DNA from 4 places in the Paenibacillus sp. FSL R7-277 genome. Region 4 is predicted to be linked to each of the others. Evidence: predicted binding sites of a transcription regulator. Region 4 holds the regulator's gene; each other region holds the start of a gene.

Region 1 (7,851 bases), on a different contig from region 4:
CTCACGCACGAACTGCTGCAGCTTCTGCTGGGTCTGCTGGGCACTCTGAATCTGCTTGTCCACATCCTGGCGCAGCGCTTTGCCCGGAACGGTGTACATGTTCATTTGCGACATCTGCATATACAGTTCTCCCTGAATTCTGAGGGTATCCATGGTCAAATCATTGAATACCCGTCTGACGGCGGGACAATTCGATTCTGTAGCTGCTGTGGTGTACTCGCGGACAGTCCGCTTCAGATCAGCCAAAATTGTGTTCAGTAAATCTTCATCCGCCATAAACGGTGTTCCATTCTGTGCGTACACAGTAAAACCTCCTTCAAAGTTTGTGGGTTCTGTTATTGCGGCTGTGATGGTGCGTACTGCTGATGCTGATGGAGCAGCTGGACCAGCATATCCATGTGATGGGTATGACTCTGAATCTGCTGGATGCAGATCCCCTGCACGGCAGAGTTCTGAGTGGTTCCGGCTGTAGCCGCGAGCTGCTTAATCAGCAAATCCTCATTGGAAATGGAATCGGCAATGTATTCCAATTCTTTTCCGCTAAGTGCCTGCATTTGGTTAGATTGCATGTTCGGTAGTCCCTCCTTCTGGTTGTTCAAGCGTTCCTTAGTATGCTTCCGGAGAAGGCTGTTTATGTGCCCGAAGGTACATTAAGCTAGCTCACATATGATGAATAATCCTTAAGGTCTTGACGCATGAGACTCTTCAATAGTGCAAATAATACTACTCTGAATGACATAAAGGAGCGAACAGATCTATGAAACTCGTCAGCGGGCAACTGCCCTGGGAACACACACTGCCCAAGCCTCCGGTATATCCGGTGCTTGAGGAAGATATAACCTGCGACTGTCTCATTGTAGGCGGCGGGATGGGCGGAGCGATGATGTCTTACCGCATGTCCCTCAGTGGAGCAGATACCGTTCTTATCGATAAAAGAACGATCGGTACCGGAAGCTCCCACGCCAATACGGGACTGCTGCAGATCGCCAATGACAAGTCGCTGACAGCTTGCATGAATACTTTCGGGGAAGAGAATGGCGTGTTGTTCTACAAGCTGTGCCAGCAGGCCATGCGTGCGATTCTTGCCCTGCCCGGGAAGCTGGACATCGATCCGCAGATCATCGAACGTACCAGTCTGCTCTATGCCAGCGTCCCGGAAGATGTGGATATGCTGAAGCAGGAGAATGAGAATCTGATCAAGCACGGCTTCGATTCGGAGTTCTGGGAGGCGGAGAAGATCCGCGCCCATTACGCCTTCTCCAAACCAGGTGCGCTGTATTCCAAAGGAGATGCGGAAACCAATCCGCTGCGGACGGTACACAGCCTGATTCATAAAGCGCACTCCGGCGGGGTAAGGGTCTATGAGCATACCGAAGCCCTTCATTATGAGTACAATCCAGACGGCGTAATCTGTCATACCGGACAGGGGCGGATTGTTGCAAAGAAAGTCGTCTTTGCTATGGGGTACGAGACCCAGGAGATGAAGAAGGACCGGGGAGCAGAGCTGATCAACACCTATGCTATTATGACCGAGCCTCTGCCACATCTTCCAAAATGGCATGAGCAGAGCCTGCTCTGGGAAACGGCCCGGCCTTATCTGTATTTCCGGACTACCCCGGAAGGCCGGATTATCGCCGGCGGCAAGGATGAGCAGCTTACCAGCGTGGAGCGGCGTGAGGTAAGGGTCCTCTCCCAGTGTGAGCGTCTGGTCGAGGAGCTTACGGCCCTATTCCCGGAACTTCAAGGAATCAAGGCCGAATATTCCTGGGGAGCGGTCTTCGGCTCCACCCGTGACGGACTGCCTTATATGGGGCCGCACCCGGAATTCCCGCATTGCTACTTCATTGAAGGCTATGGCGGAAACGGCACGGTCTACAGCATGATTGCCGCCGAGCTGCTTGCCGATACGCTGGCCGGCAAAAGCCGTCCGGAGCTGGAGCTGTTCTCGCTGACCCGGTCGGCCAAGCCTGCGCCCTCCCCGGCGATACAGCCTTAGAGCATCAACACAGAAAGGGATGCCCGCATAGCCTGATGGCTGCGGAGCATCCCTTTTACATGAGAACAATATAGAATAATAGCTTATTGCGCTTTTACAAATTCAGCCGACTTAATCCCTGCCTGACGTCCGAAGATAATAATCTCGGCTACCGAGTTACCGCCGATGCGGTTCTCACCATGCAGCCCGCCGACCACTTCTCCTGCCGCGAACAGGCCCGTAATCGCCTTGCCGTCTTTGTTCAAGACCTCAGTGTTGGTGTTGATCACCACTCCGCCCATCGTATAGTGAATTCCAGGGCCGATCTGAATCGCATAATACGGAGCACCGGACAGATCATTATCCATACCGGTTGTTCTGCCGAACTCGGCATCCGACTTACTTTTCACCGCACTGTTCCATGTTTCCACGGTGGTCTTAAGTGCAGCGGCTGGAACCTTCATCTGATCCGCCAGTGCCTCGATAGTATCTGCGGTCTTGACTACACCCATCTTGATGTATTGATCTACCGCCTTGACACGCGATTTCACTCCGGCGTCGAACACGAGATAAGCAGATTTCTCAGGAAGTGTATTAATTGAAGCCGTCACCTTGTCACGGGTATCCATCTCATTGCCGAAGCGCTTGCCCTCAGCAGATACAAGAATAGCCCCTTCTCCCCGGACCGCTTCACCAATCAGGTAGGATTTCTCCTGCTGTACAGTCGGGTGAACCTGAATCTGATCCAGGTCTACGGTAGTTCCGCCGACCTTCTCAATCATGGCAATGCCGTCGCCGGTGCTGCCAATCTGGTTGGTCGTTACCAGTCCTTGCAGATCCGGGCGAACCTTGGCAATCAGTTCCTTGTTGGCACCGAAGCCCCCGGTAGTTACGATAACTGCTGCTGCGCTGATCGTTTTGTCATCGGCCTGGTTGAACAGCACCTTCACGCCGTTCACCTTACCATCCTGTACCGTAAGCTCCTTCACATCCGCATTGACGAACAGCGGAATTCCCTGCTCCTGAACATTGCGGACAAGTCCTGCTACAAGATATTGTCCCACGGCCGAGCCGTCCTCCGGACGATGGGTACGCTTCTCCTTCATTCCGCCGGTAATCGTAATATTGTTCAAGCGGATTCCGATGGAATCGAGCCAGTCAATGGCCCCTGCGGATTGATCCACGAAGAAGTGCAGCAGCTCCTTATTGTTCGTATCATGTCCGCCCTTAAGGGTCTCTTCATAGAACAGTTCGTTGCTGTCTTCGATGCCCTGCTCCTTCTGGAACTTGGTCTGCGAGGCATTCATTCCCGAGGAGGATTTCGTAGTATTGCCGCCAGCTACCGGCATCTTCTCCAGGATGACCGGGTTCATGCCGGCCGCTTTGGCTTCCAGTGCAGCAGACATTCCCGCACCGCCCGCGCCGACGATGACGATATCATATTTATCTTTTAACTGATCATACGGAGTATAGCTCGCTTCGGATGCCCCCGATACGGCCTCTGCTGTCTCTTTAGGTGTAGCCGTTGCTGCAGGCTCTGTGGTCGCGCTGTTTGTTCCCTTGCTCTCATTCTTGCTGCTGCCCGCATTGTTGTTTCCGCAGCCTGCAATGACCAGCATCACGGAGAGAATGAGGATAAGCGCCGCTGTTAATCTCTTATTCATGTGAGTTGTGCCCCCTTGTGCATATTTTCACAATTATCATAGCGCCAAAGAAGCGGTTTGTGGAACCTTCCGTAAATTATTAAAGAGTTTTGTAACTAAAGTAAGCGGGTATGCAGACCTTAAATGTTCACACACCCTCCTCCTCCTTCACCTCATAAGGCACATCCACGATAAAATGTGCTCCCGGCCCGCAGCCGGCGGCAAGCTCAAGATGACCCCCCAGTTTGTCTACACTTTTCTTCACCAGATATAGGCCGATTCCCCGCTGTTCACCCTTGGAGGAGTAGCCCTGAACGAAGATCTTCTCCCCCAGGCCCGCCGGAATTCCCGGACCGTTGTCGCTAACCTCGCATAGCAGCCGCCCTTCTTCATATTGAAAAGCAAGCTCCACCCGCTTCACGGGTTGCTCACAGAGCTCCCCCAGCGCCTCCAGAGCATTATCCAGCAGATTGCCGGCAATCGTAATCAGCTCATGAATCACCTGCGGATCAGCCGGCTCCGGCAGATAGCTGTCTCCGGTCAGCAGCAGCTCCATCCCCGCTTCGCGTGCCCGGCTCAGCTTCCCCAGCAGAAATCCGGCCAGCACCGGGTCCTTGATCTGTCTTGTGATCGACCCGATCTCCTTCTGGTAATTGCTTACCGTTCCCAGAATATATTGCTGCAGCTCATCATACAGGCCCATATGCGTCATGCCCATAATGACATGCAGCTTGTTCATGAATTCATGGGCACCGGAGCGCAGCGCTTCTGCATAGACCGAGACTCCCGACAGCTTCTCCGCCAGCACAGCCAGCTCGGTTTCATCCCGGAAGGTAGCAATCGCGCCAACGATGTTCCCGTTCACCCGGACTGGCAGGCTGTTCACCAAAAGAGAGCTGTCTCCCAGCTCCAGCTCCCGGTCCTGTATCCCCTCTCCCTCAGCCAATACCTGCTCAAGACCCAGCTCCGGCCAATACTCGGCAATCTGCCGGTTCATGGCGCTCCCACCAATCCCCGCTGCCCGCAGAAGCCGCTGTGCTTCCATATTAAGGATGGTAATTCGCGCCTCCTGATCTACGGCAATAATTCCCTCACGCGTGGATTCCAGCATCGCACTGCGTTCCTGGAGCAGCTTGGAGATGTCCTCCGGCTCCATCCCGAACACCATCCGCTTGATCCGGGCCGCCAGAATGAATGCTCCTCCCGCTCCAAACAAGGCTCCCGAGACCAGAATCGCAATAATCGTCCACTCATTCATCAGGACCAGCCGCTCGACCCGCTCCAGGGACAGACCGGCAATGACCACACCCACCTGATGCCCCCTGTTGTTATAGACCGGCACGAAGCCGCGCAGGGATCTGCCGAGCGGACCAGCCCCTTCGGAGATGCTCTCCCCTCCGCGCAGCGATATCTCCTGGCCGCCTCCCGCAAAGGGCAGACCGACCAGCGAAGCATCCGGATGAGAATAGCGGATTCCCTTCATATCTGTCACGACCACGAACATAATATCATTGCGGCGGGCGATCCTTGAGGTGTAGTCCTGAATCTCCTTGCTGTTGCCCTCACTGAGTCCCTCAGAGACCAGCGGAATCAGGGCGATGGTACGGGCAATCGTAATCGCCTTATCCTCCAGCGCCTGCCGGGTCTGCGGAATAATCTGATTCCGGAAAATAAAATATAAAATCAGCAGTACCAGCAGGACAACGGCAGACACCATGACGGCAATCATTGTGCGCAGACTGAAGCTTTTTTTCCTGGCCACTGGTGCGAAGACCTCCCTTCATGTCCCATATTCCTATACCATTCGAACTATATTATTTGAACTAGAATTTGTAAAGCTACTCCAGAGTGATCGTTTCTAGGGATGGAACTATGCAGCAAGCCCAGCCGTTCTGCCGGAGACAGGAGGGCTGGGCTTGCTGGAATGAACTTTTCACAACTCTTGTATAGACAAATAGATGATAGCTTACTGCTTCTTGGCCTGTTCCAGCGCCTGGGTCACCGCTTCAATAATTCCGCCGCTGGAGCCGGAAGCCCCGGAGAGGGCGTCTACGCCTTCTGTGGTTTGCTTTTCAATAATTTCAGGAATCGTATTCTCTACAGCCGCATCGATCATCGCCTGCGTCTCCTTATGCTCCTGTACGGTAATGGCGTCGATCTTCTCATCTTTGATCTCTACCGCCACTTTAATATCACTCTTAACCCCTTTGCCTGTTCCATCATATGTCCCGTCCACATACTTGCCGGAAGATGATGAGCATCCAGCTGTTAGTACTGTTGCAGCCGCGAGGGCAGAGAACAGCAAGGTTTTTGTCCACTTGTGCATGAATAATTCCTCCTTCTGAAAGTTCCTATTTCTTAAGTGCCTTCACAGCTTCATCCGCTGCGATCCGCCCGAAGGTAGTGATGTCCGCCAGTGCATTACCGCCCAGACGGTTCGCGCCGTGTACTCCGCCGGTTACTTCGCCCGCAGCATACAGCCCGGCAATGACCTGATCCTTGGTATCCAGCACCTGAGCCTGGGTGTTAATCGCTACTCCGCCCATGGTATGGTGAATTCCCGGTGTTACCTGAATTGCATAATATTTACCCTTTTCAAAAGACAGCTTAAGATCCGGCCGTTCAAACTCTGTATCCTTGCCGGAAGCAACGAAGCCATTATACGTTTTCAGTGTATCCGCAAGCGCTTTGCCATCTACACCAATCTGTGCCGCCAATTCTTCAGGTGTTGCCGCTTCTTTGACCAGATCCATTCCAAAGTAAACCTCAGTTGCCTTCAGGTTCGCACGCAGCTCATCATTGAAGATCAGGTAAGCTACTTTACCGGATTGGGCCAGAATATTCTGGGACACGACATCGCGGGTCAGCAGTTCATTCGTGAATCGCTTGCCTTCGCTATTGACCAGAATCGCACCGTCTCCCCGTACCCCTTCCGTGATCAGCACGCCTTGATTCGGAATGGTGGTCGGATGAATCTGAATCTCCTTCATGTCTACCAGCTTGGCACCGATCTTCTCGGCCATCGTTGTACCATCTCCGGTTGCGCCCGGGTGGTTAGTGGTAGAGAACCCTTCCAGCTTCGGCTGGTACCCCTTGATCATGTCCATGTTAGCTCCAAAACCGCCAGCCGCCAGGATAACGGAATTCGCACTAATCGTGTACTGCTTGCCATCCTTATCCGTCACCTTCACTCCGGTAACCACACCGTCCTTGTTCTTGACGATCTCATCGGCAGTCGTCCGCAGGCGCACATCAATCTTGTACTCCTCCAGCTTCTTCTTCAGCGCGACTACGATGAAATTCCCTGCCGCTTCCCCGCCTGCCGGACGGTGAATCCGGTTCACGCTTGCCCCGCCTGCGCGTCCCACTTCAGACAGCTCGGCTCCATTCTCCTTCAGCCACTCCACCGAAGCCGCCGCACCGTTCGTAAGTGTTCTGACCAGATCCGGGTTGTTCAGGTTCTTGCCGCCCTTCATGGTATCCTCGAAATGCAGCTCCGGACTGTCTGTAATGCCAGCCGCTGCCTGATAAGGTGTTCCTGCCGCATTCAATCCGCCTTCCGCACGGACGGTGTTGCCTCCAAGCATAGGCATTTTTTCGATCAATATCACTTTGGCTCCCTGATTATGCGCTTCAATGGCAGCAGTCATTCCCGCGCCGCCGCCGCCGATAATAACAATGTCCGTAGACTCCCCTTTGGTGCTGTTACATGCAGGCAATACCACCAGACTTGCCAGCAGCAACCCCTTGCCCAGCAGACTTCCCCATCTCTTTCTGTTCATTCAGTTCTCCTCCAATTGTTATTGTGCATATTTTCACAATCATCATAACCTGAAGGATCCCTGACAAGAATATTTAGTAATTAAAGAAATGATAAAGTAAATAAAGGTAGTGAATTTGCTTGAATGTGTTTATAGATTTATAATTGGAGCTTATACAACCGTATCACTAGGAGGAACAGAAACTATGGAAAAAAGCGAAAAATATTGGCTGGCCGGTGCTGTTCTGGCAGCAGCCGGTGTCTCCCTGATGAGCTACACCGCGAGCCGCTATACTTCATTCAAAAGAGTAGTTACCCGAACCATCCATCTGGAAGATATCGCCGCTCTGGAAATTACCCGCCTATCTTCTGTTCCCGGTGAACAGAAGGATATTGTGCTTACTGAGCCGGAAGCGATTAAGCGGATCTACGATGATTTCTCCAGCGTCCGCCTGATGAAATCCGCCCGCAAT
Region 2 (7,851 bases), on a different contig from region 4:
ACGGTTACGGTGGCGGATACGACAACAACGGCTAATGATTCAACCATCACACCGGTCACGGCCAGCTTCGACAAGAAGGCAGCGAATCAGAACGACATTGAAGTGACGATGACCTTGAACGGAAATACTTTAGCTTCTATTAAAAATGGTTCGGCGGCGTTAACCGCCGGAACGGATTATACGTTAAGCGGATCGGCTGTGACGATCCACAAGGCCTATCTGGCAGCACAGGCTGTGGGAACAACCACCCTGAGCTTCCAGTTCAGTGCCGGCGCACCGCAGAGCCTGGCGGTCACGGTGACAGATACGACTGCACCAGTGGATGGCGGTCTGAAGGTCCAGATGTTCAATAGCAGCACGGCTAATGCTGTCAATGCCTTCAGCCCGCGGATCAAGCTGGTGAATACCGGTACTGCTGCGGTCTCCCTCGCTGATGTGAAGCTCAGATATTATTACACCAGTGATGGCGAGCAGGCCCAGAATTTCTTCTGTGACTGGTCGCAGGTAGGGAGCGCCAATGTGACTGGGACGTTCGTGAAGCTTCCGGCAGCCTTGAGCGGCGCGGATCATTACCTGGAGCTGGGCTTCACAGCAGCAGCAGGCTCGCTTGCTCCGGGAGCCAGCATAGATATTCAGATGCGGGCCTCCAAGGCAGATTGGAGCAATTACTCCCAGACCGGCGATTATTCCTTCAATCCAGCAGGCACAGCTCCTGCGGATTGGGCCAAGCTTCCGGCCTATATCTCCGGCAGTCTGGTATGGGGGAATGAGCCCTTGTAATCTGTAACGCATAGCCAGGGAGGTTCCGGCGGCAGCAAAAGAACCGGTTGCACATGATGAAATTCATGGGCAGCCGGTTTTTGATATGTCAGGATGTAATAAATTGCATATCAAGGGAACCTTCCACCGCCAGCGGACCAATATAGAGTGTAAGCAAGATAGAGAGGGGAGAGGAAGATGACAGAAGAAGAGCTTCGGGAATGTCTGCAAAGGCTGGAACAAGGAGATAAAGAAGCCTTCACCTTACTACATAACACCATTAGGCAGCAGGTGTACGGAACCGTCAGCCTGCTGGTGAACCGGCCGGCTGATGTGGCTGATGTAGTCAATGAAATCTACATCGAGCTATTCCGCTGCTTGCAGCAGTACGATGGCAAACGGCCTTTCGGAGCCTGGCTGAACGGTATGATCGTCAGGCAATGCAGCAACTGGAACCGCAGCAGCTGGCGCAGGCTGCGGCTCATGAACCGCACCCGGGCGCATGCATCTGAGAGTCTGAATCCGGGAGCGGACGCGCAGCTTCTGGTCCAGGAACAGCTGGGAGAGCTGATGCAGCTGGTCAGCGGACTGCCGCCTAAGCTCCGCAGCGTAATTGTCCTGCGTTACTACGGAGAGTGCAGCTATGACGAGATTGCTGCGGCCCTGGGCATCCCGCTGGGAACCGCCAAATCCAGGCACCATAAGGCGCTGCGCAAGCTGCGACAGAATGCGGTATTTACAGCGGACGATGAGATGAAGGGGGAATGGACATGTCTGTCGGAAATCAACTGAAGCAGGAGTTCAACAGGTATAAACAACATACAACGATGCCGGAGCCGCTGGAGCAGCGGTTAGCAGCGAGCTTTGAGCAATTCCAGCAGCCGCAGCAGAGAGGAAATAGGCCCGTGCGCGCGCGCGGGACAGCGAGGATCGCCCTGGTACTCTGCGGACTGATGCTCTTCGGAGGCGTGGTCTATGGTGCGGAGCGGCTATGGCAGGTTACCTATGGTGCAACCAGTTTGGAAGTAGATATTCATGAGGGCGCTAATGAGTCAACAGCTTTTGCCAACCAGACCCGGCGGGTGATTACAGAGATTCAATCTCAGCTTGGAGTGAATGAATCGGCTATGTTGTTAATTGCCAGGCCGAACGGGATGAAGGAGCTCCGTATAATCAACCGTCCGCAGATTTTCACAGATATCGAAAGCTGGAAGAAGGCTACAGAGCCTGTCACAGGTAAGCTGGCCGTGCCGGGCAGAATGCCGGAAGAATACCATTTTGCCGAAGGAAGATCCGACAGTACAGTGGGCATTACAGATAGCTCCTGGGTTAAAAAATACACCAATGTTCTAACCAAGCGGCTGAAGCCCGGTGAGCATTACGCCTGGATCAAGAGCTTCAATGTGCCCAACCAACAGGCCGGGACGGTCAGTCCTGAGCTGGTGTACCAAGGTCCTAAGGGCGAGAATGATTTCATCTCCGTTACCTATTCCCCGCTTACTCCGTGGGCACAGCTAATGTCTGATGTTTGGGCGGATACAAAGGTTGAGCATCTGAAGGTAAAATCTCAGGAAGCCTTGTATGTTGAAAACCGCCAAGCCTATGAGAATAACAGCAACGGCTATTATGCGTACATCCGCTGGATTGAGGTTCGGGAGAACGAGGAGAGAAATATAATGCATGAGGTAGGGACCGGATCGCCTGAAGTCACCAGAGAGATGCTGCTAAAAGTGGCGGAAGGCCTGCGTTAACCTAGAGCGGCGGAAAGACCGTGCAGACACATATAAACCTCTATCGTTGATCAGTACATCAACAATAGAGGTTTATATTGTTACCACTATACCCATGTTAGTCTCAGACTCCTTATCCTATCCTTTGTACTCAGCCGGGTAGAAATGGTCCGAGGTGGCAGTATATTTGCCTATCCTGCACATTCAAACTGCTCAAAACTGATCCGCTAACCACGATAGGATGGATTGTGAAGCCTGTGAGCTTTAAGAAGCTCATACCGTTTCGTGCAGGGACTCACTTCAGGCGGGAATGTCAGGATCAAAGATATAGTCTCAGTCACAAGGAGGAGCGCTGCTTAAGATTAGCTGCCGGAGATTATGTCCTGGCTTACGTTCTTCCTGCAGTGTCTGTTTCCTTGAGCTGATACCTGAATTATACCGTCCGTGCGGGGAATAGTAAAAAGCCAAAATTTTTAAATTTGCACTCCCAGTTTGGAAAAAGGTATTGTAAGCGCTATTATTCTGCGTTTTCCTTAGAATCTGCCGAATTCAAATCCCGCTGCCTTTGCTGTATAATGAAAAGGATGGTTTCAATGCTGCGTAGACTCCGGCAGCTTTGCCTGGAGGGAAAGGAAACGGAAATGAGCTTGTATGCAATGAAGCTTGAGGAACTCGGCAGCGGGCTGCTGAAGTCCTTTTTGGAGGATAATTATATATGTGCAGGCTATCCCGGTACGGGAGATCTGGAGAAGCATAGCAGAGAAGAGATCATCAGCAAGCTGGCTGCCGCCGGCTATCACGGGCAGGAGCTGGAGGGTGCAACCCATACTCTGGATATCTTCATTAATGCGATGCAGGATGGGGATTATGTGCTGATCGCCGATGAAGAATGGGTGTATCTCGGGGACCTTGGCGATTACTTCTATGATACCCGGCACAGCGGCGCAGAGGATAGTACAGCCCACCGGCGTGGTGTCACCTGGCTGAAGAGTCTGCCACTCGCTGCGGTTAATCCGGCTGTAACAGGGCTGCTTGCCTCTGACAGCAGAATAACTGCCTATTCAGGAGTGCTGCCCGCAGCCCGAATCGATCTGTGGCTGGGGAATCAGGCAGGGGATGGCGGGAATGCCGCCGGTGCCTGTCCGGTTCAGGTGGATGAAGCTACAGTAGCGCAGGCGCTGGCTGTCCTGAAGGCAGCCTTGAACAGTACGGATGTAGAGCGGCAGGAGCGTGCGGCTGTGGCGATTTTGCAGTATGCGCGGTGAGTATGGATTGAGAATACGGCAGGATGATATACAAAAAAAGGGGTCTTTCGGTGTAGTAGCCGGAAGACCCTTTTTATTAGATGAATTCAACAAACTCATTGACCGGCTTACGATAGCCACGCGGTCTGATCTTATGCTGGTTATCCTTGCCGATCGTAATCAGCATCACCGGAACCATATGGTCGCCGAGACCGAGGGTAGCCTTCACAGCCTCCGGATCAAAGCCGATCATCGGGCAGGTATCCCAGCCCTTATCTTTGGCAATCAGCATGAACTGCATCGCTGACAGAGAAGCATTGCGGATCGCTTCATCCCGCTGGAACGCATCATTCCCGGTATAAGCATCGTTGATAGATTGAATGGTTTGCTCGTATGCATCCTCGCTCATCGCTCCCAGCAGCTTAAGCCCGCTATAGATTTCAGGAGCCTGCAGATAGGCATTTTTGTCACCCAGCACCACAATAACAGCAGAAGCAGTGTGAATCTTGTATTGGCCATACGCGTCCTTGCGGATGGCTTCCTTTACGTTGTCATCGCTGATCACCTTGTAATGGGTGTGTTGAAGATTATAAGCCGAGGGAGCCAGACGTGCCAGGGAGAACATCTCTTCGAGCTCACTCTGCGGAATGGTAACACCTTCCACGAAATTATTAGCCGATCTGCGGGACTGCACCAATTCGGAAAAAGTACTCATAAGTCATTACCTCCATCTAATATGTATGCTGCTTAGTAATAATCAATTGCTGATATTAATTAATAAACTTACATTTAGTTACTTGCTTAAGATATCACGACTCTCTGTATACGTCAATGAGGAAAAACATAATAATTTGTAAATTTAACCTGATTAAACGGCTAAGTTCGGCAAAACCGACGAGGAAGTGATAATAATCACAAAAATAGGTTGCAAAGGCAAAAAGATTGTGACAATAATAACAAATAGAGTGTTATAATAGTCACATAGTTTCACCTGGATGTCATTGTGCAAGAATACGATTTGTAAAAGGAGACTTCGATATGTCAGAAACCGTTACCCAAACCCTGCCTGAACAAGAAATACCAGAAGCAGCTCTTCCCAGAGAGGATGTGCTGAAAGAGCTTTTGAAGCCGGAGGTGCAGCAATCTCTGATTCTTTTGGTAGAGCAGCTGCCGCAGATCACACAAATGGTCAGTGTATTGTCCAAATCACTAGATTTTGTGCAGTCGGTTGCCACGGATGAAGTACTTAAGAATGATACAGTCGGTGCGATTAAGGAAATGGCGGGTCCTGTGGTGGGCACTGCCAAGAATCTGGCGGCTACTGTTATTGAAGCGAAAGACCGCGCGGAAGCAAGCAGCGAAACAGTCAGCCTGTTCGGCATGATGAAGATGATCAAGGACCCGCAGGTACAGAAGGCTCTCCGGTTCATGAATGCCTATCTGCAGGTCAGCGGTGAACGTCAATCGGGCAAATAAGCCCGTAATACTTAATGATGGAGGAATTATCATGTCAAAGCATATAGTGATTCTAGGTGCAGGCTACGGCGGCCTGCTTAGTGCCTTAACCATTCGTAAATATATGAGCAAAGCGGAAGCCAAAATAACAGTAGTCAATCAGTATCCGACACATCAGATTATTACGGAATTGCACCGGCTTGCAGCGGGCAGTGCGTCTGAACAGGCGGTTGCCATGCCGCTGGCGAAGCTGTTCGCCGGTAAAGATATTGATCTGAAAATCGCCAAGGTCAATTCGTTCTCCCCGGAGAACAAGCAGGTTATTCTCTCGGACGGCGTTATGCTGACCTATGATGCTCTCGTTGTCGGTCTGGGCAGCACCACCGCATACTTTGGTATTCCGGGACTTGAAGAATACAGCATGGTGCTGAAATCAGCAGCAGATGCGCTGCGGATCCGCCGTCATATTGAAGACCGGATTCGTGACTACTCCAAAACCCGCAACGCAGCAGATGCAACGATTCTGATCGGCGGCGGCGGACTGACTGGCGTAGAGCTGGTAGGCGAAATTGCCGATATTCTGCCTAAGCTGACGAAGCAATATGGAGTGAATCCTGCTGAGATCAAGCTTCTGCTCGTTGAAGCGGGTCCGAAGATTCTCCCTGTCCTGCCGGATCATCTGATTGAGCGCGCTACAGCCAGCCTGGAGAAGCGCGGGGTGCAATTCCTGCCGGGTCTTCCGGTTACGAAGGTGGCCGATAATAAGATTGATCTCAAGGATGGGCAGCAGATTGTGGCGAACACCTTCGTCTGGACCGGCGGGGTACAGGGCAATCCGCTGGTTGGCGAATCCGGTCTTGAAGTCAACCGCGGCCGGGCCACGGTGAATGAGTTCCTGCAGTCCACTTCACACCCTAATGTATTTGTAGCCGGAGACAGCGCTGTTGTCTTTGCACCGGATGGCCGTCCTTATCCGCCAACGGCACAGATCGCCTGGCAGATGGGTGAGCTGATTGGCTACAATCTGTTCGCTTATCTTAATGATAAACCGCAGGAAGCCTTCAGCCCGGTCAATTCCGGCACACTCGCCAGTCTCGGACGCAAAGACGGGGTAGCCATTGTCGGCGGTAACTCCACTCCGCTGAAGGGGCTGCCAGCCACTCTAATGAAGGAAGCCAGCAATATCCGTTACTTGACTCATATCCATGGCTTGTTCAGCTTGGCCTATTAAATTTCTATCCTAAGATCCCCCTGGGACTGTCATATGACAGCCTGAGGGGGTTTTCTGTTTAAATAGAAGGAATAATTTTCAATGAAAACGTGTCCGCAGGAAAGCCGATTTGCTATAATGATCATGTTTACATACTATAGATGTTTTCATAGGAGGATTTCAGGCATGCCATTTCAAAAGAACGATATCATCCTGTTTCAGGGGGATAGTATCACGGATTGTGGACGCAATTACGCCGATGCCTCATCACTGGGTGTTGGTTACGCGCTGATGGCGGGCGCCCGGCTTGGCCTTCAGTATGCGGAGAAGAATCTTACGTTCCTGAACCGCGGAATCAGCGGCAACCGGGCGGTCGATCTGCAGGAGCGCTGGGAGAGGGATTGTCTTGCGCTGAAGCCAACCTGGGTGTCTATCTATATTGGCATAAATGATACCTGGCGGTGGTATGATTCCGGGCAGGAGACTACAGCGGCTGAATTTGAGACGTCCTACCGTGATCTGATTGAACGGACCAAGCAGCATCTGGATGCAAAGCTGGTGCTGGTGGAGCCGTTCGTATTGCCGGTGCCGGAAGACCGCAAGGGCTGGCGTCAGGATCTGGACCCCAAAATCCACGTAGTCCGTGAGCTGGCCCGTGAATACGGCGCTGTACTCGTGCCGCTGGATGGCCTGTTCGCAGCGGCATCCGTCAAGGCTGAACCTGCCTACTGGGCGGCGGATGGCGTACACCCTTCGCCTGCCGGACATGCCTTAATCGCCGATGCCTGGATGAAGGCTGTAGGTGCAATAAGCTAAGAAGTACGTTGATTTCACTCTGCGTAACAAGGCTGTTATACTTGTAGGATACATACTCAAGGTGAAGCTTTGATAACGAGAGGAATGTGAGCAGGGATGACGAGCGATACGCTCCAGGATATGCAAGGACTGAAAGCGGCGGGTGCAGTGGTAGGCCACACCATCGCCGAGATGAAGAAAAGTGTGGTTCCCGGAATGACGACTGCGGAGCTGGATGAAGTGGGGGCGAAGATTCTCAACCATTTTGGCGCAAAATCTGCTCCAAAGGTAACCTACAACTTCCCCGGAACGACCTGTATCAGTGTGAATGAAGAGGTAGCGCATGGAATTCCGGGACAACGTGTCATTCAGGCTGGAGATCTGATCAATATTGATGTCTCCGCCGAGCTGAACGGTTATTTTGGCGATGCCGGGGTATCGTTTCAATTGCCTCCTTATAATGAGAAGCTGATTCACCTCTGCCGGAGTACGGAAGAGACCATGATGAGCGTGATTAATCATCTCCGGGCGGGCATGAAGGTGAACGAGATCGGCCGGGTTATGGAGTCCGAAGCGCGGAAGCGCGGCTATAAAGTCGTGCGTAACCTGTGCAGCCACGGCATTGGCAAAGCGTTGCATGAGAAGCCGTTTGAGATTC
Region 3 (7,851 bases), on a different contig from region 4:
GCATGCCCTGTATCTGCAGGCTTATCCGCAGCAGGAGGGCAATCAGGCGCTGGCCAATGCGCTGGCCCTGACGGTATCCGCGGATGAGGCCGGGTTCATCTCCGATGATACGGTGCTGGGCGTACTCTCCCTGTACAGTAACGATGATCTTGCCTATGTGGTTACAGAGGCCATCCAGCTAAGACGCAAGGCAGAAGACACCAAGGATTGAGAGCGTAAATATAATAATAGGGGTTAATGAACTTTTTTTTGGCAAACGATGTTCATTCCAGAATAAATGTGGTAAAATTATATATACTAACTAATTGTAAGCTTCATAAGTGAGAGGTGATAACCATGGAAGAACATCAACTGACGATGTGCCCGAGATTTGAGACGGCTTTTTCGTTTCTGGGCAAGCGTTGGAACGGACTCATTATTCAGACCTTGATGAGCGGTCCCAAGCGGTTCAAGGATATTTCCGGACTGATTCCGTCAATGAGCGATAAGATGCTGTCCGAGCGCATGAAGGATCTGGAATGCGAGGGCATTCTGGTACGACATGTGTACCCGGAGACACCGGTGCGCATTGAGTATGAATTAACAGTGAAGGGCCGTGCGCTTGAGCCGGTCATGCAGCAAATCCAGTCCTGGGCCGAGAGCTGGGTGGAGTAGCAGTACCGTAATATATTTTTGATGACAGCCTCTTGCCGGGTATCCGGGTAAGGGGCTTTTCATATGCTGTTCTGCTTGAAATATAAGAATTTATAGGTTTCACACGATAACTTATCCTTCTATTTCTCGCTGAAACGGTACCGTCCTTTATAAGGACGGCAATGCCGTTTCCGCTTGTTTATGCAAATTTTGCCCAAATAAACCTTGCACTTAGGCCCTACCTGTGTAATATAATAGAACATACTAAATATTACGGATGTGTGGAAGCGTTAACAAAAGTAGGAAAAGCCCAGGGTTATAAGGCAGACGGATGCTTACGGGATGTGTTTTGGACGATGCTGATGGAAGGAAGCGGAGGGCTCACACAACTTTTAGGAGGCGAGGACCATGACCATCACCTTGTTTTCCCGGGAAATAACCTATGGAAAAAAGGATGTCGCCGAACTGGAGACTGCTTCGATTAAAGTACAGCTGATCTATGACAAGGTGTTGTTCATGCTTCATAGCTATCTCCCGGATTCTCTGTGGGATGCTTGGATCGGTGTGCCCTATGAGATCATTTCTTCTCTATATAAAGGGGACAATGACAGCGGGAGCGTATTTCAGAAATGGATTCAAGGCCCGTCCGGCTGGAAATGTATCGGTTGTGAACGGCATTGCCTGGAGCCGGTAACGGCTAAGGGAGGGAGTGGCTCAAATGCTCAGCGCCGTTTTACTTTTCATAATGGAATTAGCCAGAGCATGGTACTTCAAGCTGTGATCTGGTCTATGTATGAGAACACGCGGCTGCTCCAGCCTTACTTGGGGGAGGAGGCTTTTCTGAGTGAGGAGGATATGGAGCTGATCTCTGTATATTTCGTGCCCACCTACCCTACCCCGGCACCGCTAAGCGAATTGAACAAACCGGCCAAAGAATATAAGGATAAGAACATCAGAGTGTATCAGGAATGGATCTCTGCCCCCGATCTGGTGCTGCAGTGGAACGGCGGCCTGACCGAAGGCAGATGGATGACGGGTGTATATGTGGATCGTTCGCGGTTCGCCGGACTTGGCCCCTACCTGAAGGATGCGCAGGGCAAGCGGACTTACATGCAGGCGACGGTTCGATAGAAAAGGTGAAGCTCGAAAAAAAGAGTTGAACTTGAAGCCAGGTCGTCGCTGCGGTGAACATTTGGACTTCCGGCCGCTATTGTGTTTGGATTTCCTGATACAAACCGCTCTTCGCGGTAGAAATCCAAACACAAAGGCGATCGCTCCGCTCCTCCTTTATTTGTACTTCTAGTCACTCACAGCAGTACAAGCCACTCTACTCCGCCCGGTTATTCCTCCGCCGGATCAAGTACACGGTGCTTAAGATGACCAGTCCTGCTGTAACGGAAATGACCAGAATCACCTTCCCGTTCGCACCGCTGTTTGTTGCTGATTGGGCGGCTGGATTCACGAAAGTAACAATAAGGATGCAGGCTGCCACCACGATCGCCAGCAGTGCACCCAGAACGTTTTTCCCTTTTGCTCCGCCCTGTGCTCCGCCCGGTCCCACATATGCACCGCTCCAGATCAGCCGTACGAGATAGAAACCCACACCCAGCATGAAAATTGCGTAATTACTAAGCGGATATTCCAGCCACTTCATTCCGTAGTTTTGCAGCGCCATGTCTGCCAGCAATAAGAATGCCATCAAAAGAAATGCCTGATTCCCCGCCTTGTGCCGCTGCTGCAATTGTCTCTCATCCAGGTTCGTTCTGCTCATCCTTCGTTCCCTCCCAAAATAATTGATCCAGCGTCTTCCCAAGTGTTACACAAATGTCAATGCACAACCTCAGGGTGGGGTTGTAATCACCATTCTCAATCGCGATAATTGTCTGTCTTGTGACCCCCACGGCATCCGCCAGCTGCTTTTGCGACATGTCTTTTGCCGCTCTCGAGGCTTTGAGCCTCAGATTCTTCCCCATTCCCTCACCTCACGCATATTGTAAAATATATAAAACAAAATGTCTAGTATATTTAACATTGAAAACAAAAAGTTCGCGTTCATTAAAATTTGTTATATTTAGTGCGTACAATCACAAGTTCCGCCTAAGGCCAGTGATAAGGTGTAGAAGTGAAAAGAAGCACAAACCTACATCTAACCTGAGGAGGGGCCAACATGGCGTCCAATCAATTAAACGATACAACAATTCATCCCGGGTTCACCCCGGAAGCAATGGTCAGAGATATTGTCCTGCAGTTCCCCAAAGCAGCAGATTATTTCAAGGCACAACGGATCGATTTCTGCTGCGGAGGTGCCAAGCCGCTGGCTGAAGCCGCTGCCGAGAAGGGTCTTGATCCGGCAGCAATGGTGCAGGAGCTGAACAAGCTGCAAGAGCAGCACCCGGTTCTGGAAGAGGATACCGCCTGGAACGAGGCTTCTTCGGAGGAGCTGGTGGATTATATTGTGAACAAGCATCACCGTTATCTGCGTGAAGAGCTTCCGCTAATCAGTCAAAATGTAACCAAGGTGTTCCGCGTTCACGGTGAGGATTCACCGCACCTCGGAGAAATGCACCGTCTGTTCAATATGCTGCGTGAAGAGCTGCTGCAGCATACAGCGAAGGAAGAAGAGAGCGAATTCCCTAAGATGCTGGCCTACACTCAGAACCCAACCGAAGAAGGACTTGCGGAGCTGCGCGGACTGCTGCATAATTTGGAAGCTGAGCATGACGGGGCCGGAGAGATTCTGCGCGAGCTGCGCAGAGTTACTAATGACTACACACCGCCCGCACATGCCTGCACGACTTATCGCCTGACCTATGCCCGCCTTGAAGAACTGGAAGGCATGACTTTCGAACATGTACATCTGGAGAACAATATTTTGTTCCTGCGTTATCAATAGGACCTGCTGCAAGGTAGAAGTCCCTTCGGGGGCTTTTTACTTTTTCTTCCGGCAGAAATGATTTGAGAACCCTTCCTCTATGCGTTATCCTTAAAGAGTCTGGGAAAATACATATGAAGGCGGTGCCGTGGGATGTCCACGAAATGGATGCGCTTCATGCTGTGCCTTCTCTTGCTGGCCGCGGCAAGCGGTTGTGGATTGGGATCAGAGAATGGCGGCAGCAGTAACGGAGGCCAAGGATTAACCTTTTCAGTCAAGGTGGGTGACAGTGAAATGGCCGGAAGCTCGGCCAGATTGCTTAACGAAGCTTATGTGCCTGGGAATTCAATAATAGAGCTGTTCAGAAAGAGCGGCGTTGTTACATTTTCAGCGGATGGAACTAGTATTCTTGAGGTGAATAAGGTTTCCCTGGGTGAGGATATGAGCTGGGAGATTCAGGTGAACGGCAAGAAGGTTCAAGAGCTGAATACGACGCTGGAACCGGGTTCGGCCATTACGATGTCAGCAGGGCCTGCCGGAACCGGAAAGATGTTTCAGCCTGTCATCATCACGGTGAACGGGGGGAGCGAGCAGCCGGAGCTGACACATTCGCATGTGCTTTCTTTTATGCAGGATATGTCCGTCAAGGGACTGCTCAAGAACAGCGGTATGGTCCGGCTTGCCGAGGATAACCGGACGGTGCTTTCCGTGATGGAATATACCCCGCTCAGCAGCGAGGAATGGAGACTGAAGGTCAATGATAAAGGTCTGCTCGGTAATGGAGTGGACATGAAGCTCAGTCCGCAGGACAAGCTGGAGATCTCTCTGGTACTGAAATAAGTGAATGAAGTATAGGAGTGAGATCGTGTATCAAATGAATGGATATCTGTGCGAAACTGCATGGGTATCCGTTTATTTTGGACAGGAGAAGTCATATCCACTTGTGTGAAAAAATTCACATAACGTGTGACTGTGGTCACACTTGTCATGGAATTGGGGACAGTATAATTTCTCTATCAGGTAAAGTTATTGAAGAAATCAGAGTTTCTGAAGGAGGGTCTACCAGTGGCAGCGGAAAGAGAAAAGTTAGTGCTGATTGGGAATGGCATGGCGGGAGTAGGCACTATTGAGCAGATTCTGAAGCTGGGCGGCGCTTATGATATTACTGTCTTCGGCAGTGAGCCGCATCCCAACTATAACCGGATTATGTTGTCCTATGTACTTGAAGGCAGCAAAACGATTGAAGACATCATTCTTAATGATCTTGGGTGGTATGAGGATAATCATATTACACTGTATACTGGCACGACGGTTACCCGGATCGATGAACAGAACAAACTCATATTGACCGATAATGGACTGGCGGTTCCTTACGATAAAGCAATTATTGCAACAGGCTCGAATTCTTTCATTCTCCCCGTACCCGGCAGCACCAAGGATGGGGTAGTCGGCTTCCGCGATATCGCAGACTGCGATGCGATGCTGGCAGCGGCGAAGCAGTACCGCACGGCGGCTGTGATCGGTGGAGGACTGCTAGGTCTTGAAGCTGCAAAAGGCCTGGTCAACCTGGGTATGGATGTTACCGTTGTGCATCTGCTGGAGGATCTGATGGAGCGCCAGCTGGACCGTACCGCTTCTTCAATGCTGCAGGCAGAGCTTACACGTCAAGGTGTGAAATTCGCCATGGGCAAGCAGACGGTAGAGCTGACAGGCGAAGAACGGGTTACCGGTCTGCGCTTCAGTGACGGCAGTGAGCTGCCGGCAGAGTTTGTCGTGATGGCTGTTGGAATCAAGCCGAATGTCCAGCTTGCGAAGGACAGTGGAATCACCGTTAACCGCGGGATCGTAGTTGACGATTATATGCAGACTTCTATGGCAGATGTGTATTCTGTCGGCGAATGTACAGAGCACCGGGGAACCTGCTACGGATTCGTCGCACCGTTATTCGAGCAGGGCATGGTTCTCGCCAAGTATCTGTCCGGTGTACAGACTCCAGGCTATGAAGGCTCAGTTGTAGCAACCAAGCTCAAAATTTCCGGGGTAGATGTATTCTCCGCTGGTGAATTCACCGAAACACCGGAGCATTCCGTCATTTCTGCCAAGGATGAATGGAAGCGAACCTACAAGAAGATTCTGCTTAAGGATAATGTGATTGTCGGCGCCGTTCTGTTCGGTGATGTAACGGAATCTGCCAACCTGCAGAAGCTTGTGAAAAACAGCACAGAGATGAACAATGAAATCTATGATGAAGTTATGGGCACAAGCTGCTGCGGCGGAGGCGGAGCCAAGAAAGGCATGTCCGTTGAAGCGATGGCTGATGAAGAAATCGTCTGCGGCTGCAACGGCGTAACCAAAAAAGCGATTGTGGATGCTGTTACGGAGAACGGCTTCACTACGGTGGATGAGATCAAAGCCTGTACGGGTGCAACCCGCTCCTGCGGCGGCTGTAAGCCGGTGGTGGAGCAGATTCTGCAATTCGTTCTCGGAGACAGCTTCCAGCAGAGCGCCAAGCAGGGGATCTGCAGCTGCACCTCGCTTAGCCGGGATGAGATCGTAGCCGAGATTACGGCTAAAGGCCTCCGGACCACCAAGGAAGTCATGCATGTCCTGGACTGGAAGCAGGCAGAAGGCTGTTCGAAATGCCGCCCTGCAGTGAACTATTATCTGGGGATGATCTATCCTGACACACACGAGGATGAGAAGGAATCCCGATTCGTCAATGAACGGATGAGCGCCAATATTCAGAAGGACGGAACTTATACAGTTATACCGCGGATGTATGGCGGGGTGACCACTCCTGAGGATTTGAAGCGGATTGCAGATGTGTCCCTGAAGTATGATGTGAAGGTTGTGAAGGTAACGGGCGGACAACGTCTTGACCTGATCGGTGTCAAAAAAGAAGATGTACCTAAGGTGTGGGAGGAGCTGGATATGCCGTCCGGCTATGGTTATGCGAAGTCACTGCGCACGGTAAAAACTTGCGTGGGTTCACAGTTTTGCCGCTTCGGCACACAGGATTCCATGGGCATGGGCGCTATGCTTGAGCGTAAATATGAGCGGCTGGATATGCCGGCCAAGTTCAAGATGGCGGTTAACGGCTGTCCGCGTAACTGTGCCGAGTCCTGCACGAAGGATATCGGGATTGTCGGCAATGACGGCGGCTGGGAGGTATTCATCGGCGGCAACGGCGGGATTAAACCACGGATCGCAGATGCCTTCTGCAAGGTGAAGACCGACGAGGAGCTGGTTGAGGTCTGCTCCGCTGTTATCCAGTACTACCGTGAGACCGGTAATTACCTGGAGAGAACCTCCGAATGGGTAGAGCGTATGGGTCTTGAGCATATCCAGACAGTGGTTATGGGGAATGACGACAACCGTAAAGAGCTTGCGGCACGTATTGACTTTGCACTGGCCCAGGTGAGTGATCCTTGGCGGAAAATGCTGGATGACAAAAACACCCGTACTGCGCTGTTCGAAGAGACACAGGTATAGTCTAAAGGGAGAGGGAGAGAGCATAATGGAACGGAGCAATCGGGAATATACGATAGGTGCAGTGGAAGAGTTCATGCTGCAGATCGGCCGGGTAGTTCATGCAGGAGAGGTGGAATTAGCCATATTCCGCACATCGGACGGCGCAGTCTATGCGGTCCGCAACCACAGTCCCCACCCGAAGGGCGGTCCGCTCGCGGAAGGCATCGTATCAGGCTATTATTTATATGATCCGCTGCATGACTGGAAGATCGACCTTCGTACCGGAGAGGTTCAGGCACCGGACCGGGGGCAGGCAGAAGTCTATCCGGTTACAGTAGAGGGCGGAGTTGTTAAGGTCACTCTGCCTGCGGCAGTAACAACCCTAAATTAAAGGAAGAGCAGGTGCGGATATGTTTACGCAGAGCGTAGAGAATATCGTTGAGACAGCCGTAGGGAAACGCGACAAAATGAATGAGAGCCTGCCCAAATATTTTTTGGCGGCCCTCCTGGCAGGAGCATATGTGGGGATTGGTATTATTCTGATCTTCTCACTGGGGGCACCGCTGGCAGCGATTAAGTCACCGTTCCAGCCGCTGATTATGGGAGCATCCTTCGGGATTGCCTTGACCTTGGTTGTATTCGCAGGCTCAGAGCTGTTTACAGGTAATAATATGTTCTTCACGGTAAGCACACTTGCCGGGAGAACTACAGTCTGGGACACGGTGAAGAACTGGGTCCTGGTATTCCTCGGCAATGTGGCCGGTGCTGTGGTGCTGGCGCTGCTGATTCAGGGATCGGGCCTCTTCAAGGCAGCGCCTGCCGAGCATCTGATCTTCGCAGCCGCCGCCAAAAAGATGAGCCTACCGTTCTCGGAG
Region 4 (7,851 bases):
GAACATCGCTTTATCCCAATACTCATCCAGCAGTTCACTCGGCTTCTGTTCCACATCCAGCTTCAGGGTCCGTCCGTCAATAGCAGTGCTGCCTTCTCTTGATACATACTGCACCAGTTCACGTAATTTCGTGCCCGGCTGCAAATCCAGTTTCAAAGTGACCTCATTGCGTTTAATAGTAATATGGGAATCCTTCACTCCCTCGTAGGATGATACCAGCTTCTGCAGCGGCTCCTGCACCGCGAATGTACGGTAGGAATACCAGCCACCAAACAATAATGCAGCAGACAGCAGAGACGTTAGCAGTACAGGCACAAGACGAAGTTTCAAGAAACGTCCTCCTCTCAATAATGACCGAGCACAACTCTATAATAAAGACCAGCCAGCGTGTCTAGCGCCCATCCGAGACGGACATGCTCTTAAGCATGTCTTAGTACAAGTAGTAGTATATCATAGGTGTATATACGATTTTACATAAAGTTGTGAATATATTTAAAATTTTTGATACTAATTTCTGGATGTTTCATGCGCTTATCATTTTTACCCGGTCAATCTTCAGTTTGGAGTCCGCTTGATTTCAGCCATCATAAATTCCGCAAAATCAGTTAATTCGCGCGGTTCATAGCCTTCGGCGACTGCCGCACCGCTATATTCCTTCAGACACCGTCTCAGCAGCCCGTGATAGCGTTCCGGTAAATGCTGCAGCCCCCACTCACCGCCTTCCTTCTTGGAAGAGACATGACCTTCCTGCACATAATAGAGCACCCTGCATAGATTCAGTGTGTAATAGACTGGAGCATTCTCAATTTTCTGCGGCGCATCTTCCACATCCCGGACGATGGAATCCAGATAATATCCCCGGTCTACCGGCGCAAAGGCCTCACGGATCGGTTCCCCGTATAAGATAAACCCGCGATCGTAGACTACTGCAAAATGCGCCGCCAGATCAGCATCCTCAAAGCCGCCGCACAGATAATTCTCATCGGTTCTATACCGCTCTAAATGAGCTTCTGAAAAGTGAAATTCAAATGGCGTAGGATACACATAGTTGTGCAGGTATGTCTTCAGGACGATAGACAGTTCAATTCCGCGCTTATTCGGCAGACTGTCGTGATAAGCTACAATACGACTGGCAAGCCTATGACTAACCTCTGCGGGCAGCTTATCCTGTATGACGATCAGCAGATCAATATCGCTTGAATCCGGTTGAAAACAGCCCATGGCCAGGGAGCCGTGCAGATAAATCCCCGATAGATTATCCCCCAGCTCTTCCTTAAACAAATCAACCGCCTGATCCAAATATGCTAAAACTTCCATATCATCTCTTCCTTCTGTCTTAAGATTTAGCCTAGCATTGGAGAGTTCATGTACATGAATGGTACTGCAATCTGTATATACTGGTGTATGTACACATTGACAACAGAGCAGTAGGGAGCAGCTCCGATCAATGCCTCCCTTTATTAAGTAAGCCACAGATCCACGCCTCTCAAATCCATAAACAGCCTAGCCTATACTCTACTCGTATATAACACGCCAAAAAAGCGGGAGTACAGTATCACTGTATCTCCCGCTTCTAAATATAGTTCAAGCCTGAACGCCCGGCCGCTTAAAGTGACGCTAGCGGTTCGGCAGACTGTACCCCTCACCGATGGCGCTGCCATCCTTGAAGCGGTAAAAATTATAATAGAATCGCCCGTCTTTTTTGTAAAATAGCTGCCAGGCATATTCCCCGTTGTATACACCGGGCAGCAGCCGTTCGATCGTAATGTCCGGCAGCTGGGCGGCTATGATTCCGCGCATTTTCTCTTCTGAGGTGCCATTGCTCAGTTCCTCAGCATACAGGTCGTTGTCGCCTCCGGCAGGCTTGCCCTCCAAGGTGAAACGGACCCACACCATCAGTTCGGTCCCTGCTTCATTTTTACCGGTCAGCACCCAGTAGATCTCATTCTCATTCCAGATAGATTTCTGGGCCTTGGTTACCTCTGTTAGTCCGGCACGCGCCCGGGCCAGCTCCTTGGCCTCACTCCGCTCGTTCCACTGGTCCTTCATAATGTAGGCATAGAACTGGCTTAGTCCGAACAGAAGGAGCAGCACCACGGTAATCCCCAGCCAGATCCATTTTCTCCTCTTCTTCTTCACCACGCTGCTTCCTTTCCCGTTCCCCTGAATTACCGTTTAAGCAGGCTCTCGAACGTCTCCTGTGCTTTGCGGCGGATGGCTTCTTCATCAAGTGTCAGGCATTGTCCATGCTTCACAACCTGCTGGCCGTTCACCCATACATGCTCCACATCCTTGGCACTTGCCGAATATACGGCATGGGAGAGCAGATCGGTATGCGGCAGCAGATGCGGCTGATCAATATCAAGTGCAATAAAGTCGGCCTTCATCCCTGCGGCAAGCCTGCCTACCCCGCTTAGGAAAATAGACTGCGCCCCATACTCCGTCGCCATCAGCAGCGCTTCAGGAGCCGGTACCGCTGTAGGATCACCGCTTACACCCTTGTGGATCAGAGCCGCCAGCCTCATCTCTTCGAACATATCCAGATTATTGTTACTTGCCGCTCCGTCTGTACCCAGGGAAACCTTAACCCCGGCTCGCAGCAGCTCAGGAACACGCGCAACCCCGCTGGCCAGCTTAAGGTTACTGCCGGGGTTATGCGACACGCCAACGTTATAGCGGGCCAGAATCCCAATCTCTTCATCATTCAGATGAACCCCGTGGGCAATGAGCGAAGGACGGGTGAACATCCCGAGCTTCTCCAGATGTGCGACCGGACGCAGTCCGTAGTCGGCCACGTTCTGCTCCACTTCATGGCGCGTCTCGGACATATGGGTGTGCATTGGCAAGTCCAGATCATGGGCAGCCTGCACAAACTTCATGAAAAACTCTGGAGGACAGGTGTACGGGGCGTGCGGTGAGAGCATGGTCGTAATTCTGCCGTCAGCCTTGCCGTGCCAGTTACGGGCAAAAGCAATCGCCTCAGCGAGCTTCGATTGCTGTACCTCTTCCGGGCACAGCCCAATTACGCCGCGCATCAGCACAGCACGAATACCGGACTGCTCGGTCACTTCCGCTACCCGGTCCATATGATCATACATATCGAGGAAGGTGGTTGTGCCGCCCTTCAGCATCTCCAGCACGGACAACGAGGTTCCCCAATATACATCATCACCAGTGAATTTCTCTTCCATCGGCCACATCTTCTCCTGCAGCCAAGTCTGAAGCACCATATCGTCGCCGTATCCGCGCAGCAGTGACATGGCCGTATGCCCATGGGTATTGACCAGACCCGGCATGAACAGCAGACGGCTGCCGTCTACGACCTGAGCGCCATCCTCCACTACCGGCTCAGCTTCACCTATGTAAGTAATCAGATCATTCTCCAGGGTCATATACCCGCTCAGAACCGGCTTGTCACTGCCCGGAACCAGAAAGTGCCCGTTCTTGATTATCGTGATTTTACTGCTCATCTTCAGCCTCATCCTTTCCATCATGCAAATAATAGGCCAAGCTCTGCAGATCTGTGGTGAAATCTGCGGCATGAATCCGGATATTGGCAGGCGTCTTGAGAATAACCGGTGCGAAGTTCAGAATCGCTTCGATACCGGAATCCACAAGAATATCAGCTACGTTCTGGGCTTCGCTGTCAGGCACGGTAATAATCCCGATCCGGATGCCCTGCGAGCGGATGGTACTGCTTAGCTCCTCCATCGGCTGCACAACCAGCGAGTTGATCTGCTGGCCCACCTTCGGCGGGTAGGCATCGAAGATTGCAGTAATCTTCATCGTATCCTTCAAGTAAGCGTTGTAGTTAGACAAGGCATGACCGAGGTTACCGGCTCCAACCAGTGCAACATTAATTTGCTGGTCAAGCTTCAGGATATGGCGGATCTTCTCAATCAGATAAGATACATCATAGCCGATGCCTTTTCTGCCAAAATCACCGAAATAAGCCAAATCCTTACGGATCTGGGCGGGATTTAGGTCAAGCTTCTGGCCCAGCTCCTGAGAAGAGACTGTGGAGATTTCACGTTTTTGGAGATCGTTCAGGAAACGCAGGTACACTGGCAGCCTGCGCACGACGGCCTCCGATATTTTATCCGATTTCATGTATTCTCCTCCTTAAAAGTTTTGTTAGCCTACACTTCATTCCGTACAATTATAGCAACCGTGCCCCGCCGCCTGCCGGAGTGGCAGGACAGGCGGGAACGGATCTTCAGGATAATCATGACTTATTAATAATAGCAATAGCAGATGAATTAGGAAACCCCGCCGTCATCCAGCCATTCGGCAATTCTCGGGACCATCTGCTCGGTGAGCATATGCTCCATCTTGGGACCGGGGAGCGAGTACAGAAAGTACTTTCCGTAATGCGATTCAATCACTCTGGTATCGTACACAATTACGATGCCCCGGTCCTGCGCCGTGCGGACCAGCCGCCCGAAGCCCTGCTTGAAGCGGATGACAGCCTGCGGCACGGACAGCTTCATGAACGGATTCTTCTTCTGTGCCTGAAGCAGCTCTGACTTCGCTTCTGCCAGCGGGTGATTCGGCGGCTGGAACGGCAGTCTGACAATCGCCAGGCAGGTCAATGCTTCTCCCGGGATATCCACCCCTTCCCAGAAGCTGCTGGTACCCAGCAAGACCGAAGCCGGGCTGTCCTGGAAGCGGCGGATCAGCTTGCTCCGGCTGCCGCCTTCCACACCTTGTCCGAGTACCGCGATATCCTGTGAGGCAAGTGCCTCCTTCAGCGGTTCATACACCTGGCGCAGCATCTTGTAGGAGGTGAACAGCACCAGCATCCGCCCCCGTGTTGTTACAGCTGTCTCAGCAAGGGAGTGCACGAGGGTGTCCACAAAGCGGGCATCCCCAATACTCCCCTTGACGCTCGGGAAGTCCCGCGGAATGACCAGGAGAGCCTGCTCACGATACTTGAATGGCGACGGAAGCAGTGCAGTCATCAGACGCCGCTGCTCTGCAGCCTCGCCAAGACCCAGGTTATCAATCATGAACTGGAAGGATTTATCCACGGATAAGGTGGCCGAGGTCAGGATAATGCTCTTCTTCTTATCGAAGAACAGCTCCCTGAGCTGGGTGCTGACATCTACAGGAACAGCATACATTTGCAGCGACTTGCCCTTATAATTACCGCTTCCCTCCAGCCAATACACGATATTCTCATCGTTCAGACTCATGAAGAAGCGGATCTGCTCTCTAATGGATGCCAGATCCTTGAATAACCCGCCGATATCGGTCACAAGACTGTCTGAGGAGGATTGGCTGTCCGTGTCACGCATCTCACTGAGCATTTTGTCGCCCTTGCGGATGATATCGCTCAGACTGAGGTTCAGTGTATTCTCAAGGGCAGCCAGCTCCTCCCAATCCTTCGGCTTCTTGCCCGGCTGCAGGCGTGCCACCAGCTGGCCTGCTTCACCGGCCCCGGCATCGCTGCGCTCAGGCAGCAGGCTGAAGAGCCGGTCGCTGAGCGCATCCCAGGACTCCTTCACCGTCAGCAGATCGGGATAGATCCGGTCGATCACGCCGCTCCATTCGGAAGCCTGCTCACTGCCCGAAGACTGCAGACTCTGACGGAGGGCAGGCAGCTGCCCGCTCCGGCTATCTTTATAGAGTCGGGTGAGGGTATGGGCGAATGTGAAATATTTCATCTGCATGCCAAGATGCTTGCCGGCAATATCCTCCAGATGATGGGCTTCATCAATCACAAGATGGTCGTACGCCGGAAGAAGCTGATGCCCGGCTTTGACATCTGCGAACAGCTTGGAGTGATTGGTGACTACCACATCGGAGATCCCGGCTTCATGCTTGGCCCGGTGGTAATAGCATTTGCGGAACCAGGGACAGGCGCGTCCCAGGCAGGAGTCAGTATCACTGGCTACAGTCTCCCAGAAATCGCCGCCCCGTCCGCTTAAGTTAAGCTCCTCATCATCGCCGGTCGTCGTCTGAGTCAGCCAAACGAGCATTTGCGCAGCGGTGAGCGCTTCTTCCCTTGGACTCGTAAAGTCCTTTTTGTTCATTCTATGTTCGAACTTGCGCAGACACAAATAGTGCCCTCTTCCCTTAAAGATGGAGGCCTTGAACGGGAACGGCACAACGCTGGTTAAGAGCGGAATATCCCGCTCCCGCAGCTGGTCCTGAAGGTTAATGGTATGCGTGCTGACCATCACCTTCTGATCGCTTTTCACACTATGGTAGATGGCCGGAAGCAGATAACCCAGCGATTTGCCGGTGCCTGTTCCCGCTTCAATCAGCAGATGCTTGTCCTGCTCAAGCGCTGTAATGACCTCATGGATCATCAGCTCCTGGGCTTCTCGGCTCTCATACTGGGGAAGAACAGCCTTCAGCCGCTTGGTTACCTCATCCATATATTCTTCAAAGGTAATATTCTCCAGCGGATTGACGCTTCCATCCTCCCGTGGCGTAGCCAGCTCTGCCCAGTCCCCCACAGCCAGCGCAAGCTGGCGGTAGAAGCTCAGCTCACCTTCCGGCTGAAAGGTCTCCATCTCCCGCTCCCGCAGCAGCCCGTCGAAATACCAGGCCAGATCACTGTCTTCGTCCGCGAACAGCTCATTCAGCCGCTGAATCGTCAGCAGCGGCAGACTCTGCAGCTCTTCCAGACATTTGAGCAGCACAATAGCCGTGGCAAGCGCATCACTGTCCGCCTGATGGGGACGGTCATGCGTAATGCCGAAGTGGCTGCTTACCGCGCCAAGCTGATAGGTGCTCAGCGAAGGAAAGCATATTTTGAGAAAATCGATCGTATCCAGAATCCGCCCCTGAAACGGCAGGTAGCCGCAGCGGTCCAGCGCATTCTGCAAAAAATGAAAATCAAACGCGACATTGTGTCCGACGAGGACTACATCATCCAGCAGCGGTACCAGCTCCATCATCATCTCATCGAGCTCAGGCGCATCCTGTACATCGCTGTCTGTAATTCCGGTCAGGCCCGTAATAAAAGGAGGAATTGGCGCTCCGGGCTTGACATAGGAACCATACACCCGGGAGATCGTCCCGTCTTCTTCTATAATGGCAAGGCCAACCTGGATGATCTCTCCCACAGATTGGGTTCCCGTAGTTTCAAAATCAAGCACGGCAAATTTCATTATAAGTTCTATTCCCTTTCACTTGAGACTCTTTATCAGCATAACAGAAGTTACGAAAAAAGGCGATGCACACCCCGGGAAGTGGGGCGCATCGCCTAAAGAAACCGAGGATAAATTATAAAAGCGAAACCAGCTGATGGCCAAACTCCAGCTTCCCGCCCCGTCTGCGGCACACCTCCAGATTCACGTTCGGCTCCGGCAGATCAGGATCATGCAGCAGCGACAGGCTGAACAGCTCACTGGCTTCATTGAAGCGTTCCTGGGAAGCCCGGATACAGCCCAGCGCATTATAGATCATCGCCTTCAGCTTCACCTCACGGATCAGGCCCAGCATGTGATTCAGATGTCCCCAGGCGGTATCGCCTTCTCCCTCCTGCAGATAAGCCATGGCCAGATACAGGCGGGCAGCGAGGCTGTCCGGATACTGTGCCGTAACCTCCCTGAACTGTTCAATGCACTTACGGTACATCAGCAGCTTATAATAGCCCTGGCCCCTGACAAAAGCATCCATCCCAAGCTCAGGTGCCTCCTCTTCCGGCAGCTCCTCCGGCTGAACCTGAAAATCCGCCTGTTCCCGGAACTCGCTCAGCTTCTCGGCGAAGACCAGCCACTCGTCCATTACATTATCACTGATGCGGTGGAGCATATTATACTTGGATAAAAGATCGCTTCGGCGGGCACCCTCCGCAGTAGGATAGTCGGCTTTGATCTCCTGGAGCATCTTGTTCAT

Evidence for each region. The regulator Rex, encoded in region 4, represses fermentation and respiration genes when NADH is low (regulators of the CRP and FNR family bind a similar motif). The targets are predictions, from matches to a motif close to TTGTGAAATATTTCACAA.
Region 1: C173_RS03455 (flavocytochrome c) is a predicted target of Rex. The motif match lies at 3,655-3,672, and genes of this name have one in related genera.
Region 2: C173_RS24480 (DUF1641 domain-containing protein) is a predicted target of Rex. The motif match lies at 4,676-4,693, and genes of this name have one in related genera.
Region 3: nirB (nitrite reductase large subunit NirB) is a predicted target of Rex. The motif match lies at 4,449-4,466, and genes of this name have one in related genera.

What each region holds. Positions count from the first base shown of each region.
Region 1 covers NZ_ASPX01000008.1:99,850-107,700, forward strand. The annotation lists gene C173_RS03440 (spore coat protein) at 1-303, opposite strand, end outside; gene C173_RS03445 (hypothetical protein) at 336-569, opposite strand; gene C173_RS03450 (NAD(P)/FAD-dependent oxidoreductase) at 758-1,996, shown strand; gene C173_RS03455 (flavocytochrome c) at 2,080-3,639, opposite strand; gene dcuS (DcuS/MalK family sensor histidine kinase) at 3,767-5,380, opposite strand; gene C173_RS03465 (FMN-binding protein) at 5,585-5,944, opposite strand; gene C173_RS03470 (flavocytochrome c) at 5,970-7,400, opposite strand; gene C173_RS03475 (hypothetical protein) at 7,585-7,851, shown strand, end outside.
Region 2 covers NZ_ASPX01000080.1:529,116-536,966, reverse strand. The annotation lists gene C173_RS24505 (X2-like carbohydrate binding domain-containing protein) at 1-780, shown strand, start outside; gene C173_RS24500 (sigma-70 family RNA polymerase sigma factor) at 958-1,551, shown strand; gene C173_RS24495 (hypothetical protein) at 1,530-2,510, shown strand; gene C173_RS24490 (hypothetical protein) at 3,146-3,754, shown strand; gene C173_RS24485 (nitroreductase family protein) at 3,831-4,448, opposite strand; gene C173_RS24480 (DUF1641 domain-containing protein) at 4,772-5,209, shown strand; gene C173_RS24475 (NAD(P)/FAD-dependent oxidoreductase) at 5,241-6,419, shown strand; gene C173_RS24470 (SGNH/GDSL hydrolase family protein) at 6,585-7,214, shown strand; gene map (type I methionyl aminopeptidase) at 7,311-7,851, shown strand, end outside.
Region 3 covers NZ_ASPX01000115.1:278,379-286,229, forward strand. The annotation lists gene C173_RS29100 (hypothetical protein) at 1-211, shown strand, start outside; gene C173_RS29105 (winged helix-turn-helix transcriptional regulator) at 337-654, shown strand; gene C173_RS29110 (hypothetical protein) at 1,042-1,764, shown strand; gene C173_RS29115 (DUF6773 family protein) at 1,961-2,404, opposite strand; gene C173_RS29120 (helix-turn-helix transcriptional regulator) at 2,382-2,606, opposite strand; gene ric (iron-sulfur cluster repair di-iron protein) at 2,831-3,526, shown strand; gene C173_RS29130 (hypothetical protein) at 3,659-4,345, shown strand; gene nirB (nitrite reductase large subunit NirB) at 4,613-6,997, shown strand; gene nirD (nitrite reductase small subunit NirD) at 7,023-7,367, shown strand; gene C173_RS29145 (formate/nitrite transporter family protein) at 7,387-7,851, shown strand, end outside.
Region 4 covers NZ_ASPX01000064.1:30,288-38,138, forward strand. The annotation lists gene C173_RS18470 (hypothetical protein) at 1-330, opposite strand, end outside; gene C173_RS18475 (aminoglycoside adenylyltransferase domain-containing protein) at 556-1,317, opposite strand; gene C173_RS18480 (cell wall elongation regulator TseB-like domain-containing protein) at 1,618-2,139, opposite strand; gene C173_RS18485 (amidohydrolase) at 2,169-3,470, opposite strand; gene C173_RS18490 (redox-sensing transcriptional repressor Rex) at 3,460-4,110, opposite strand; gene dinG (ATP-dependent DNA helicase DinG) at 4,260-7,121, opposite strand; gene C173_RS18500 (tetratricopeptide repeat protein) at 7,237-7,851, opposite strand.